One region of the Trichocoleus desertorum AS-A10 genome, then DNA from elsewhere that is predicted to be linked to it. Evidence: predicted binding sites of a transcription regulator. Region 1 holds the regulator's gene; each other region holds the start of a gene.
The links. The regulator NtcA, encoded in region 1, controls nitrogen genes in cyanobacteria. The targets are predictions, from matches to a motif close to TTTGTANNNNNNNNTACAAA.
Positions count from the first base shown of each region.

Region 2: a site for NtcA is predicted at 1,336-1,355, ahead of NDA01_RS13265 (circularly permuted type 2 ATP-grasp protein). Genes of this name have one in related genera too.
Region 3: a site for NtcA is predicted at 1,109-1,128, ahead of NDA01_RS05535 (DUF3155 domain-containing protein). Genes of this name have one in related genera too.
Region 4: a site for NtcA is predicted at 1,589-1,608, ahead of NDA01_RS09755 (replication restart DNA helicase PriA). Genes of this name have one in related genera too.

Region 1 is NZ_JAMPKN010000001.1:372,340-375,477, reverse strand. Features, by position in the region: gene hisB (imidazoleglycerol-phosphate dehydratase HisB) at 1-43, opposite strand, end outside; gene fabI (enoyl-ACP reductase FabI) at 153-968, opposite strand; gene ntcA (global nitrogen regulator NtcA) at 1,319-1,984, shown strand; gene NDA01_RS01670 (DUF3084 family protein) at 2,247-3,138, shown strand, end outside.
Region 2 is NZ_JAMPKN010000008.1:84,874-88,011, reverse strand. Features, by position in the region: gene NDA01_RS13265 (circularly permuted type 2 ATP-grasp protein) at 1-1,276, opposite strand, end outside; gene NDA01_RS13260 (zinc ribbon domain-containing protein) at 1,497-2,147, shown strand; gene NDA01_RS13255 (potassium channel family protein) at 2,144-3,138, opposite strand, start outside.
Region 3 is NZ_JAMPKN010000002.1:391,973-395,110, forward strand. Features, by position in the region: gene NDA01_RS05530 (GAF domain-containing sensor histidine kinase) at 1-864, opposite strand, end outside; gene NDA01_RS05535 (DUF3155 domain-containing protein) at 1,218-1,535, shown strand; gene NDA01_RS05540 (cofactor assembly of complex C subunit B) at 1,712-2,245, opposite strand; gene NDA01_RS05545 (PadR family transcriptional regulator) at 2,414-2,776, opposite strand.
Region 4 is NZ_JAMPKN010000005.1:22,375-25,512, reverse strand. Features, by position in the region: gene rlmN (dual-specificity RNA methyltransferase RlmN) at 144-1,256, shown strand; gene NDA01_RS09755 (replication restart DNA helicase PriA) at 1,310-1,498, opposite strand; gene uvrC (excinuclease ABC subunit UvrC) at 2,424-3,138, opposite strand, start outside.

The sequences.
Region 1 (3,138 bases):
TGCGGTTCTCTTGGGAAGACGCTTCATGAATGCTAGTCTGCATAGGCCCTACTCAATAGTGGGAAGTAAAAACTGAGAAGTAGAAACAGGAAGTAAGAAACTTTGAGCCTGCACAGGCAGGCCAAACGGTTGTAGTCACTGAATGGCAACCACTACATCCCCATGATCTCATAGCCAGAATCAACATAGAGGATTTGCCCTGTCATACCGCTGGACAAATCACTGCATAGGAACGCCGCTGTATTGCCAACTTCTAGTTGAGTCACAGTGCGCCGCAGGGGTGCCACTTCTTCCACATGATGAATCATGTCCAGAATTCCCCCAACCGCAGAGGAGGCGAGAGTTCTAATTGGGCCCGCAGAAATGCCATTGACTCGAATATTGTGGGGGCCTAGTTCTGCCGCCAAGTATTTAACGCTCATTTCTAAGCCCGCTTTGGCAATGCCCATAACGTTATAGTTGGGCACCACACGCACCCCGCCCAAATAAGTCAGAGTGACAATGCTGCCGCCTTCTGTCATCAGGGGTTTAGCGGCACCACTGAGCTGAATTAAGGAATAAGTGCTGATGTCTAAGGCTGTGGTAAATCCTGGCCGCGAGGTGTTGCTAAAGTGGCCAGATAAGTCATCTTTGTTGGCAAAGGCCAGACAGTGAACCAAGATATCTAGCTTGCCCCACTTCTCCTTCACAGTCTCAAAGGTGGACTGAATCTGAGCATCATCTTGCACATTGCAAGGCACAAACAAGCTGGGTTGTAGCGGTTCAACCAATTCTGCTACTTTTTTTTCCATCTTGCCCCGCTCATCGGGCAGATAGGTAATCCCTAGGTTGGCACCCGCTTTATGGAGTTGTTGGGCAATTCCCCAAGCAATTGAGCGATTGTTAGCAATGCCTGTGACTAAGGCATTTTTTCCGGTCAGATCCAGCATGGCAATCTCTTCGTTAAGGGCAATTACGAGAATACTCAAAGATGGGGGCTTAAAGATATTGACATCGACTGTTGCTGGTAGGGTGATACGCTGCCTTGAGTCCTATCACGAGATATCTGTCTTTAGGGGGAGTAAGATAGGGTCTAAATAGGCCGCTGACAGCCAAGATCCGTTCGTTTGTGGTCCTCGAAACAGCAGTTAAATTCTTCAGCCATTGGCGATCGCTGGCAGATTGTGTATCAAATAGAACAAAAAATGACTCTAGAGTAAGTTTAAGTGTTCTAAAGTCATCAATTGCTTACAGTTGGCTCACCTTCGTAAGGTTCATCTCCAGACGAGCGGCCCATGAAGGTTGGAGAAGGGCATCGAAAAGGTAAAAGGATATGGTAATGACGCAGGATAGGCCGTTAGCATCTGTGTTTCGTCAACTGGGAGGCGGAGCATTTCCTCCCGTGATCGAAACGTTTGATCGAGGCAAGACGATTTTCTTCCCCGGTGATCCAGCGGAGCGTGTCTACTTTTTGGTCCGAGGTGCGGTCAAACTGTCTCGCGTTTATGAAGCGGGCGAAGAAATCACCGTAGCTTTGCTGCGAGAAAATAGTGTTTTTGGGGTTCTCTCGCTGATTACGGGCAATCGTTCCGATCGCTTTTATCACGCAGTTGCTTTTACTCCGGCGGAATTACTGTCGGTGCCCATTGAACAAGTGGAAAAAGCTCTCAAGGATAACCCAGAGCTGTCGATGCTGATGTTGCAAGGGTTGTCTTCGCGCATCTTGCAAACTGAGATGATGATCGAAACCTTAGCCCACCGGGATATGGGATCACGCTTGGTCAGCTTCTTGCTCATCCTCTGTCGTGACTTCGGCGTTCCTGGCCCTGACGGGATCACAATTGACTTGAAATTGTCGCATCAGGCGATCGCAGAAGCGATTGGTTCCACCCGCGTCACAGTCACGCGCCTACTTGGAGATCTGCGACAGGAGAAGATGATTTCCATCCATAAGAAAAAAATTACGGTTCATAATCCCGTCGCTCTCAGTCAACAGTTCAGTTGATCTGCTATGGTTAACCTCTAGTAATAACAAGCGCTTACAGCGACTTGAATACAGCTCTCTGGCCGAGGAAGGTGCTTCATGGCACTCCTGCGAGGAAACAAAGAGAGCCGTGATGCTCTCCTGACGCTGAGGCAAGGCAGCAACTTTTGCTATCTGGGTCTGCTTGTTGTCGTCCTACAGGTGTGATGGCACACAAAACTTCCAGGGCATGAGATAGGCTGTATCTGAGTTGGGTGTGAGCCAAATGGCTTCCTGAGGGTAGATGACCAGCGGGTACATCTTAATTGTGGCAATCTTGGTGTTGGGGGGTGTGATCGCAACGGTGGGCGATCGCATCGGTACGCGCGTAGGCAAGGCTCGCCTCAGCTTGTTTAACTTGCGTCCCCGCAAAACCGCAGTCTTGGTGACGATTGTCACGGGTGGCATCATTTCCGCTTCTACACTCGCCATTTTGTTTGCTGTGAGTGATCAACTCCGGACTGGCGTTTTTGAATTGGGCAAAATTCAGAAAAACCTCTCTAGAGCGCGAGAAGATTTAGCAAAGACGAGAGTTCAAAAAAATCAAGTTGAGCAAGAGCTGACCCAAGCCCGCGCCGAGCAAGTTTCGGCTCAACAACGGCTGGATCGAATTAATTTGTTTCTTAAGGCCGCGATCGCCAAGCAAGCGACGACAGAAGCACAGCTAAATCGTACCCAAACCCAGCTAGGCCGAGTCGAGACTGAAAGAGCCCGCACCGAAGCTCAGCTCGATCAAACTCAGAGCCAACTGAGCCGCGCGGAAGCAGAAAAGGATCGGATTGAAGATGCCAAAGACCGCACCGAAGCAGAACTAAACCGAACTCAAACGCAACTAAGCACTGTTTCTCAGCAAGCAACGGGACTCCGCTCCGAGATCGACCGACTGGATAACGAGCGCCAAAACTTGATTAAAGAAACTAAAGATTTAGAGGTTCAACAGGCCAATCTAGAGAAAGCTGTCCAAACCTTGCAGCGGTACTACCAGTACTATCAAGCGCAGTATGAAACCCTACGCCAAGGCAACGTCGCTCTCTTCCGAGGACAAGTGTTGTCAGCAGGCGTCGTGCGGATCGTTTCTCCCACGGGCGCTCAGCAAGCAGTAGACCAATTACTGCGAGAAGCAAATCGTAACGCTA
Region 2 (3,138 bases), on a different contig from region 1:
CGATTTGCTCTTCCATCAAGGTAGGCACTCGGGAGAGACAAAGGGTGGGCTGAGCGATGTAATTGCGGGGGTTAGCCTTAATTTTCTCGGCAAAGGCTTCCCGCTCTGCTGCCGAGGCTTGGGAACCAATCAACATGCCATATCCCCCCGACTCGTTCGCTGCTTTGACCACTAGTTTGTCTAGGTTAGCCAAAACATGGCTTTGCTGTTGGGGTTCCCAGCACAGATAAGTCGGGACGTTGGCGAGCATTGGCTCTTCACCTAAGTAGTAGCGAATGATTTGTGGCACATAGGCGTAAATCACTTTGTCGTCAGCGATCCCAGTTCCTAACGCATTGGCGAGGGCGACTCGTCCGGCGCGATACACGTCCATCAAGCCTGGAACACCGAGCATCGAATCGGAGCGAAAGGCAAGCGGGTCGATAAAATCATCATCAATGCGGCGGTAGATTACATCCACGCGCTGCAACCCTTTGGTGGTCCGCATTTGCAGATAGCCATCCGCCACCACGAGATCGCGCCCTTCCACCAGTTGCACACCCATCTGCTGGGCCAGAAAGGAATGCTCAAAGTAGGCTGAGTTATAGATACCAGGGCTCAGCACCACCACGGTAGGATCGCTCAGATGCTCTGGTGCTAGATTCAGCAGAGTTTCTAGCAGGTGACTGGAGTAGTCTTCTACGGGTTGAATCGGCATGGTGTTGAAGAGTTGCGGGAAGGTACTCTTCATGACCCGGCGATTTTCTAACACATAGGACACGCCAGAAGGACAGCGGAGGTTGTCTTCCAGCACATACCAGCGACCATCGCGATCGCGCACCAAATCAGTCCCGGTGATGTGGCACCAAATCCCTCCCGGCGGGTTTAATCCCAGGCAAGGCTTGAGAAATCCGGTGGCCGAATAAATCAGCTCTGCCGGAATCACGCTATCCCGCAGAATTTTTTGCTCGTTATAGATGTCATGCAGAAACAAGTTCAGGGCGTAGATGCGTTGCTTTAAGCCTTGTTCTAGTTCTTTCCATTCCTGCGCCGAGACAATGCGGGGAATAATATCAAAGGGCATGATGCGCTCGGTGCCCTGACCATCGCTATACACATTGAACGTTACGCCCAACTTCATCAAGGCGATCTGGGCAGATTGCTGGCGACGTTTGATTTCACTAGCAGAGAAAGAATTAAACCGCTCGATTAAGAGGGTGGCTTCCGGACGGGGCTTACTTTTGGCAATAAACAACTCGTCATAAAAACCCTCTGGATCATAGTGATCAAATCGCACGGCAAACCACCCACCTTGCTGGAGTCATTCATCCTTGATAGAGGCTGAGAGAGTTCGATACTGTAGCCACTGATACGGAATCTTCTTTAGAACGCTTTAGAGTCAAATAACAATTTCTATCACTCGCCGCTGTTCCTGAAACCTGCCCGAAACTTTTCTAGGGAATCTTAATACCCGTTCTCCGAACTTCCACGTTAACTTGCTAGTGAACGCGATCGCCATGCTTAATCTTTCTATGGCTTACATTGGCAATCTCAGCAGTACCGAGCAACTCCAGGTCGAGAACGTAGGAACCCAAACTGCGATCGCCTTGACCAGCGCCAGTACGAGTCAGCAGCAGAGTCAGTGGACTAGCCTCACCACAGGTCATTGGGTGGTGCCGCCCACCTTATTCCGAACTCCGGCTGGCTGGATCTTGCGGATTGAATCGGCTCAAGGTCAATTCTTTGTGCAACTGGCAGGGGGCAGGCTCAATCTGTTGACTGCGCCACCCAGCTTGACAGGGGCAGAAACTTTACCGCTCCAACCAGTGGCTGGAACCAATACTGGTGCTGCTGCGGCATCATCTATGCCACCCATGCTGCCGATCGCTCCCCTATCACCCCTGCCACCGATGTCGCCGCTGCCGTCTATGCCACCCATGCAGATGGGAGATATGCAAATGCAGCTAGAACTCATGCAGATGCGAATGGGCAATATGCAAATGCAGATTGGCACCCCTCCCGTCACTTCAACTCCTTTAACTCCTGCTCCCGCTCCCGCACCTTCCTCCACCGAATCAGCCCAGCGCTTCTGCTCGCAGTGTGGCAAAGCCGTTAGCCTCAGCGATCGCTTTTGTGCTCAATGTGGTCATGCTTTAACCGCACCTTAGGTGTGCTTGGGGAGGCGGGGCACGCGGTGGCGAATCGGACCCAGAACTTGATTGAGTTCGCGCAGTTGCTCGGCGGTTCCCATAGAAATGAGCACATCTCCGGTCATCAAGGTGGTGTCGGCAGTGGGACCGGCAATCAAGCTACCGTCAGCCCGACGAATTGCTAGCACTAAGGCTCCGGTTTGCGATCGTAGGCGAGCTTCCCGTAGAGTTTGGCCGACATAGGGGCAAGTGCCTGGCTCCAGCAAGCACTCCTCCATGTAGAAGGCTCGGTCTGTCCCAGTCAAAATACCATCGACAAAATCCATCACCTGAGGTCTGAGGGCAGCGGCGGCCATGCGTTTACCGCCCGTGATATAAGGCGATACGACGGCATCTGCACCCCCTCGTTGTAGCTTTTTGAGGGCTTCTTCGGTGCTGGCTCTGGCGATCGCCCGGACTTGCGGATTCAGAGTTTTGGCCGAAAGCACGGTGTAGAGATTCTCGGCATCGGAAGGCAAAGCTGCTACCAAACAAACGGCTCGCTCAATCCCCACCCCAGTTAGTACCTCGTCGAGCGTGGCATCGCCTTGAATGGCCACATAGCCTAGCTCCTGCGCTTCGTGCACCTCCGCCAGATCAGAATCAATGGCAATAAAGGGGATGCCCTCGGCCTTAAACTCTAAAGCAATCTGACGACCCGTTCGCCCAAACCCACAGAGAATATAGTGTTGTGTCAGTGATTCCATGATGCGCCGTCGCTGCTGTAACCGCAGTCCTGCTTGAAAGTACCCTTGAATCAACGCTTCTGTGAACCGATTGACGATATAGCCGATCGCCACCACTCCCATCAAAATCAAGATGATAGTAAATAACCGTCCGCGATCGCCCAGCTCATGGACTTCCATAAAGCCAACGGTCGCTAGGGTGATCACGGTCATGTAGGCGGCATCCAGCCAGCGCCACCCCTCAACCCAGCAATACCAAACCGTGCCAATCAGAAACACTCCCA
Region 3 (3,138 bases), on a different contig from region 1:
CTCAGAGCGGTCAATGGCAAAGTCAACCGACGACTCAAACTGTGAACTGGCAGGCACAGCGGTATTGGGTGGTGTAGAGCTATCTGTCTGAGCAGGAGCGAGTGTTAAAGGCGTTGAATCAGCTCTACCCAAATCAATGGCTTGATCGAACTGTTGTAACAACTCCTGTAAGCGATCGCTCTCCCGCACAATACTACTGGCCACATCCCGGTTTGGGTCTCCGGTGCTAAGGCGTCGCAGCAAGAGCTTGCCGAAGGTTCGCATTGCCGTTAAAGGATTGCGAAACTGATGTAACAAGGTGTCGAACAGATTATATTGCTGAGCCTGGAGCCGCCGCTGTTGATGCTGTTCCCGTTCTAGCCATTGACTGCGTTGGTCTAAGACACAGCCCAACGCTAAGGTATGGGCCACTTGTTCAATTTGCGATCGCTCTTGTTCACTCCAAGCGCGATCGTCTCGCTCGGTCACGAGCAATCCCATCACCATGCCCTCATGCATTAAAGGCAGTACAACTTGGCGTTGGTGCTGTAAAGCCTCGTTATGGAATTGTTTTGGATTGGAGCCAACTTCATCCTCTGCCAAGAACGGTGGGCTTAAAGCAGCCTGAGTAGGCATAGCGGGGCTAGCATCTGCCGCTAGCAAGCGTGGCAGTGTTGCTTCTGCGGCAGGCAATAAAAAGTGCTCATCATCCCAAGCAGCAGCGCTCTCAGGATAAGCCACCACTGGAATTAGCTTGGCTTCAGTGCCATCTGCCATTTCTTCGGTCAGGTAAACCACGCTGAGCGAAGCTCCTAACCCCTGGGTCAAGAGCTCTACCTGAGCGCGACAAAGCGCCACAAATTCTGAGCTAGTAGGTATCAGCATGCAGACAGTCGCAGATGGTTTACCTCAAAACAAACCCTTCTACATTCCCTGAACTAACACTCCGTTGTTGGGCATGTTTTGCCACCATATACATCTATCTATCGGCTCTTTATGAGTTTCTAGCCTAGTTTTGTGTTTTTAATATAAAGAATTTTAAATTCTTATTAAGATTATCAGGCATTCATCTGGCTGATAGGACCTTTCAAAAGGTCTATCTAGTCTTTGTTGAAGCCAGTTGTAGAGTTTTGTATCAACGACTTAAAAGAAGTTGAAATTTTGAACTCAAGCCGATATACTTGCGACGGTTTTGTAACTATCACTACACCTGTCGGCAGAAAGAGGAGGTATCGAGATTGGCCAGGAGACGCAAGCGCAAAAGTCGTCGTCGCCTAGAAGGGCGCAGGATTCTGGAGTTAGTGCCTCAGTTTAGCATTGAAAGTGGCGAAGAAAAACCAGTTACAGCTGCTCGAAAATTCATTCAAGCACAAGCTATTCTTCCCCCAGCTTTGCTACTTGTAAGGCGGAACGAGCATACCACGGACCGGTACTTCTGGGCTGAAAAAGGGCTCTTCAGTGCGCAGTATGTCGAAGAGAACCATTTCTTGTTTCCCAGTTTGAGAGTATTGATTGGTGATACAGAAGATGCACCTGTGGCTGTCACCAGTCACTAAAGCTCAATTGGTCGAGCTTGCAAATGAGTCTGTTGGGAACATTTAATACTTTGCTGACACGGGAAATCAGTTGGACTGATATAAACAAGGACCCCACTCAAACCACAACGTTTGAATGGGGTCATTTGATTTAGCTCTCAAGCTTTCTCTAGATATTAGGGCGCAGGAGAAGCGAATTAATCACAAGCTCTTAAGTTAAGGGCTCGCTGCAATTCAGCCAATTCATCTCGATGAGCTGTGACTGTAACGCGGCTCCAAGATTGAGACTCTTCTGATTCAAGGGGTTCAATCTTAAGGGAAACTTGTTCTGGACGCTTCGCTTTTTGCCAGTAAAAGAAGCCTGCTAAAGGTGCCAGAAGCACGGTCCCTAGAAAAATCTGTGTCAGTCCAGGCAAAAGCATTGACAGTACTAGAGCCAGACACAAAATGCCTGCAGCAGCCAATATCGTTAAGAAGACGGCCAAAAACCAGCTAGGCCGTACCACGCCTTGAAATGTTACTTGGTTTTGGGCTGGATCGAGGGCTGCAACTTTGTAGGCGCGTTGGTCAAAGTATTGTTGCACTCGGTTGAGTAACGATTCCTCTGCCTGTTCTGCAATCAGTTGTACTGCTCGCGTTCTGTCTTTGACGGAAGCTCGAATGAAAAACATGAGACCCACCACCATCAGTAAGGTCATCACGAATATAGATGGCAGAATGGCAGCGTTCATAAAGATGGGGTAGGAACAACAAACGATATCCCTATACTTTACATAAGTATAGAAAGGTTTTAATCTGCTTCTAGTTGGTAGTAGGTGAGACCGCACAACCTTAGCTCTGTTTGGGACTAGCGCGATCGCAGCCTTACGACAGATTCTAGGAACTACGGCCCACCAAGCTTAGTTGTTGTCACCGGGTGGCAACTTGCCAGTTGCATATCCTTGCCAGAGACGAGATAATTCTTGAGCCCGCTCAGACCACTCTGGACGAATTTGATACATCCGGCGTGGCCGTCCGCGTCCTTCTACCTTGCGCCAATAACCCTGGATGGCTCCTTCATCCTCCAGAAATTTGAGAGCGCTATAAAGGACTGTATCTGAGAGACGGTAGGTGCGATACTCGTTCTCTAAAAGTTGAATCAACTCGGTTCCGTAAGAATCCCCTCGCTGCAATACTGACAGGACGTAACAAACGGCGAGTTCTTTATTGAGATAGATCGGTGGGGGATCTTGAAAAAACTGGTAGATATCTTCAAATCGCATGGTTAAACCCATAATTAATCAATCCACTTTAAAGCTAGGGTGTTGACGTTACAGTCTTAGACAACAGCAATAGCGCAAGAGTGCCAACCCATCTGATTAGTCCTCTGTTGCTATCTATTTGCCCTTAGTTGGTGTAAGCCTGTGGTGCCTAAACTCGTGGCTAGTTTCTAGAACAGTGAGCTTGGCATGACTTAAAGGAGAGTAGATGCATATTCTCGAAAAGCTCTAGATAGTGCCGTTAACTCTCACACTAGATTCAGAGAGTCATGTTGAATTTAGCTTGGTAATTACAGACTAGAGTGCCCGTCCTTCATCCCCTCTACTCAAGTAATTAGAGGGCGTAATATTAATTCTAGACATTT
Region 4 (3,138 bases), on a different contig from region 1:
CCAGCTAACTTACCTACATGGCAGCGGAAGAATATAGGTGCATGAGTTAGCACCGAGAGGCCAAAGTTCTACAATTAAAAGTTTGTCAGAATCGCAACTGCAATTGTTGACAACGCTAGCTGCTCCTGGAATTGAGAAAACGCATGGATAGAATTTACTCCGATCAACCTGTGGCACAGGCTATCACTGCTGGTCAATCAGGAACTGCGGCTCCGATGCCATCTGTAGTAGTTTTACCTCCCCTGCTAGGTGCTTCCGTGGCGGAGCTAACGGAGTGGGTGAAACAACAGCAACAGCCTGCTTATCGAGGGCAGCAGTTACACCAGTGGATTTACCAAAAAGGCGTGCGATCGCTGGACGAAATTTCAGTCTTCTCCAAGCAGTGGCGTTCCACGGTTGCTGATGTGCCTATAGGGCGCTCAACGTTGCATTACCGAGCAGCTGCACCAGATGGCACTGTGAAGTTTTTACTGCGGCTGGCTGATGGTCAAATTATTGAAACCGTAGGCATTCCCACGGAAAAGCGCCTGACTGTTTGTGTGTCTTCTCAGGTTGGCTGTCCGATGGGTTGCGACTTCTGCGCTACAGGTAAAGGTGGCTTCCTCCGCAATCTGGAGCGACATGAAATTGTTGATCAAGTTTTGACAGTTCAAGAAGACTTTCAACAGCGAGTCAGCAACATTGTGTTCATGGGCATGGGCGAACCTTTGCTCAATGTAGACAATGTCCTGGGTGCGGTGCGATCGCTGAACGAGGATGTGGGCATTGGTAAACGCGCCATGACCATTTCGACTGTAGGCATTCCGGGCCGCATTCGTCGTTTAGCCACACACCAGCTACAAACCACTTTGGCCGTGAGCTTGCATGCCTCTAACCAAGCAGTCAGAGAACAGCTAATTCCAAGCGCGAGACAGTATCCGCTGCAAGACTTGCTGGCCGAGTGCCGCGAGTATGTGCAGCTAACCGGGCGACGGGTCACGTTTGAATACATTTTGTTGGGCGGGTTAAATGACTGCCCAGAGCATGCAGTAGAACTGGCGGAACATCTGCGGGGGTTCCAGAGCCACGTTAACTTGATTCCTTACAACCCAATTAGTGAAGTAGATTATCAACGGCCTAGCCCACAACGGATTCAAGCTTTTCTAAATGGTTTAAAGCAGCATCATATTGCTGCGAGTGTGCGGCGATCGCGGGGTTTGGAAGCAGATGCCGCTTGCGGTCAATTGCGGGCAAAAAAAGTAGGAGCGATCGCTTAAGATCGCTCCTACCGTGCTGCTGCGATTGTGGTGCGGCAATCGCAAGTGCAAATCTAATGACGGGCGTAGATGCCAGGAGCATACGCTTCGATTACTTTGCCTGTGATTGTGCAAGTAATCATTAAATAATCACAAGTTTGGCATTGGGTTCGAGTCAAATGATCATCTGAAAGATGATGACGTTCGGCATGACTACCACAATTAGGGCAACGAACAACTTGTAAGGTTTCTAGAACACGCATTTTAATACTCTCGCAGCTAGCTCAACAATTAGGAGGGATTAAGGGCAAGGTTCACGAATTAAATTCGTAATTCTAAGATTTTCGAAACAAAATGTATCGAAGCTTACTAAATTAATCTGAGATTAAAAGTGCAGAAGTCATCGTCTCCTGACTCTTCTATTATGTTGGCATTTATGCAGATCGGCAATCAAGCTTTAGTTAGATTTTAGATTTCAGAGGTTGGGGATCGCCTACAGAGAGAGCGATCCCCGCAATACTGCTATTAGCTAAAAGCGCTGTTGATTTGGGACTGCTCGATACTAACTTCTTCGATGATTACAGAGTTCTCTAAACAATTCTGCAAATTTTTTATGAGATTTTACTTATGTTTATGAACTTTCTTAATGAGTTTACTGAGCGTTAGATAATATTTTATTGGAGAAAAATAGAAGCAATTGTTACTAAAAATACAAAATATTTCCTAGTTAAACTCCTCCACGTTCCGTCACGATTCAAGCAGCATAATGCATTGAGCTTTTATAAGTCTTTTGGTGTCGTCTACGTAGGGCAAAGCTGTGCCTCGAATATGTTGCCAAGGCAGTAAAACCACAAACTGCATTACCAGGAAGATCCAAGCATTTTGTCATGATTTCCTGCTATAGAAAACGAACATAAGTTTTCTGGGTCAGCACAAATGTTTGACCTCTAAATCGCAAAATTTGAAGGCAAACTCAAAAGAATATATTGATCCTGACTTTATCTAACCCTTCAAAGCGATCGCGTCAAATAAAGCTACTACCAATCATTAAAACTAAATTAAGAAAATGGTTCTTCCTTAAGAAGGATTTAGGCAACGATCAGCAATTTGGCTACGTAGTGACAACTTAAGCAGAGCTAGACCTTACTCTAGTTCGGTGAGGTTTATTTAACCCGTCTTACTAGAAAACTAGGACTGAGGATGAAAGTAGTCGTAGATTTTCTGAGCTATCTGAGGGCCAATCCCAGAAACATTTGTGAGTTGTTCCGGGGTCGCTTCCCGAATATAGTCAACTGAGCGAAAAGCAGCTAATAGTTCTTTTTGGCGATGATGCCCTAGCCCAGGAATATCTTCTAAGCAAGAGCGGCGCATGCGATCGCTGCGTTGCTGGCGATGGAAACTAACGGCAAAACGGTGAGCCTCATCCCGAAGACGACGCAACAGTTGCACTCCCGGCTGTTCTGCTTCTGTGGTTAAAGGCAGGGACTCCCCTGGCAAAAAGATTTCTTCTCGCTTTTTCGCTAAACTGACCACGCGCAACTCTTCTAATAAATTCAGCTCCCGCAGTACGCTAACTACAGCCGAGAGTTGGCCTTTGCCGCCATCAATCATGACTAAATCGGGCCAATCTGAATTGCCTACCCTTGGCAACTGCGGATCAGCGGCATATTTACGAAACCGCCGCCGAATCACTTCTGCCATGCTGGCAAAGTCATCCGAGTGCCCTGTGGTCACAGTAGGGTTTTTGATTTTGTAGTGCCGATAGTGCTGTTTGGCAGGTATACCATCTACAAACACGACCTGAGAAGCGACAGCGTCGGAACCTTGAATATGCGAAATGTCATAACCTTCAATCCGTCGCGGCATGTCAGGCAGATCTAAGACTTCGGCTAGATCTAACATC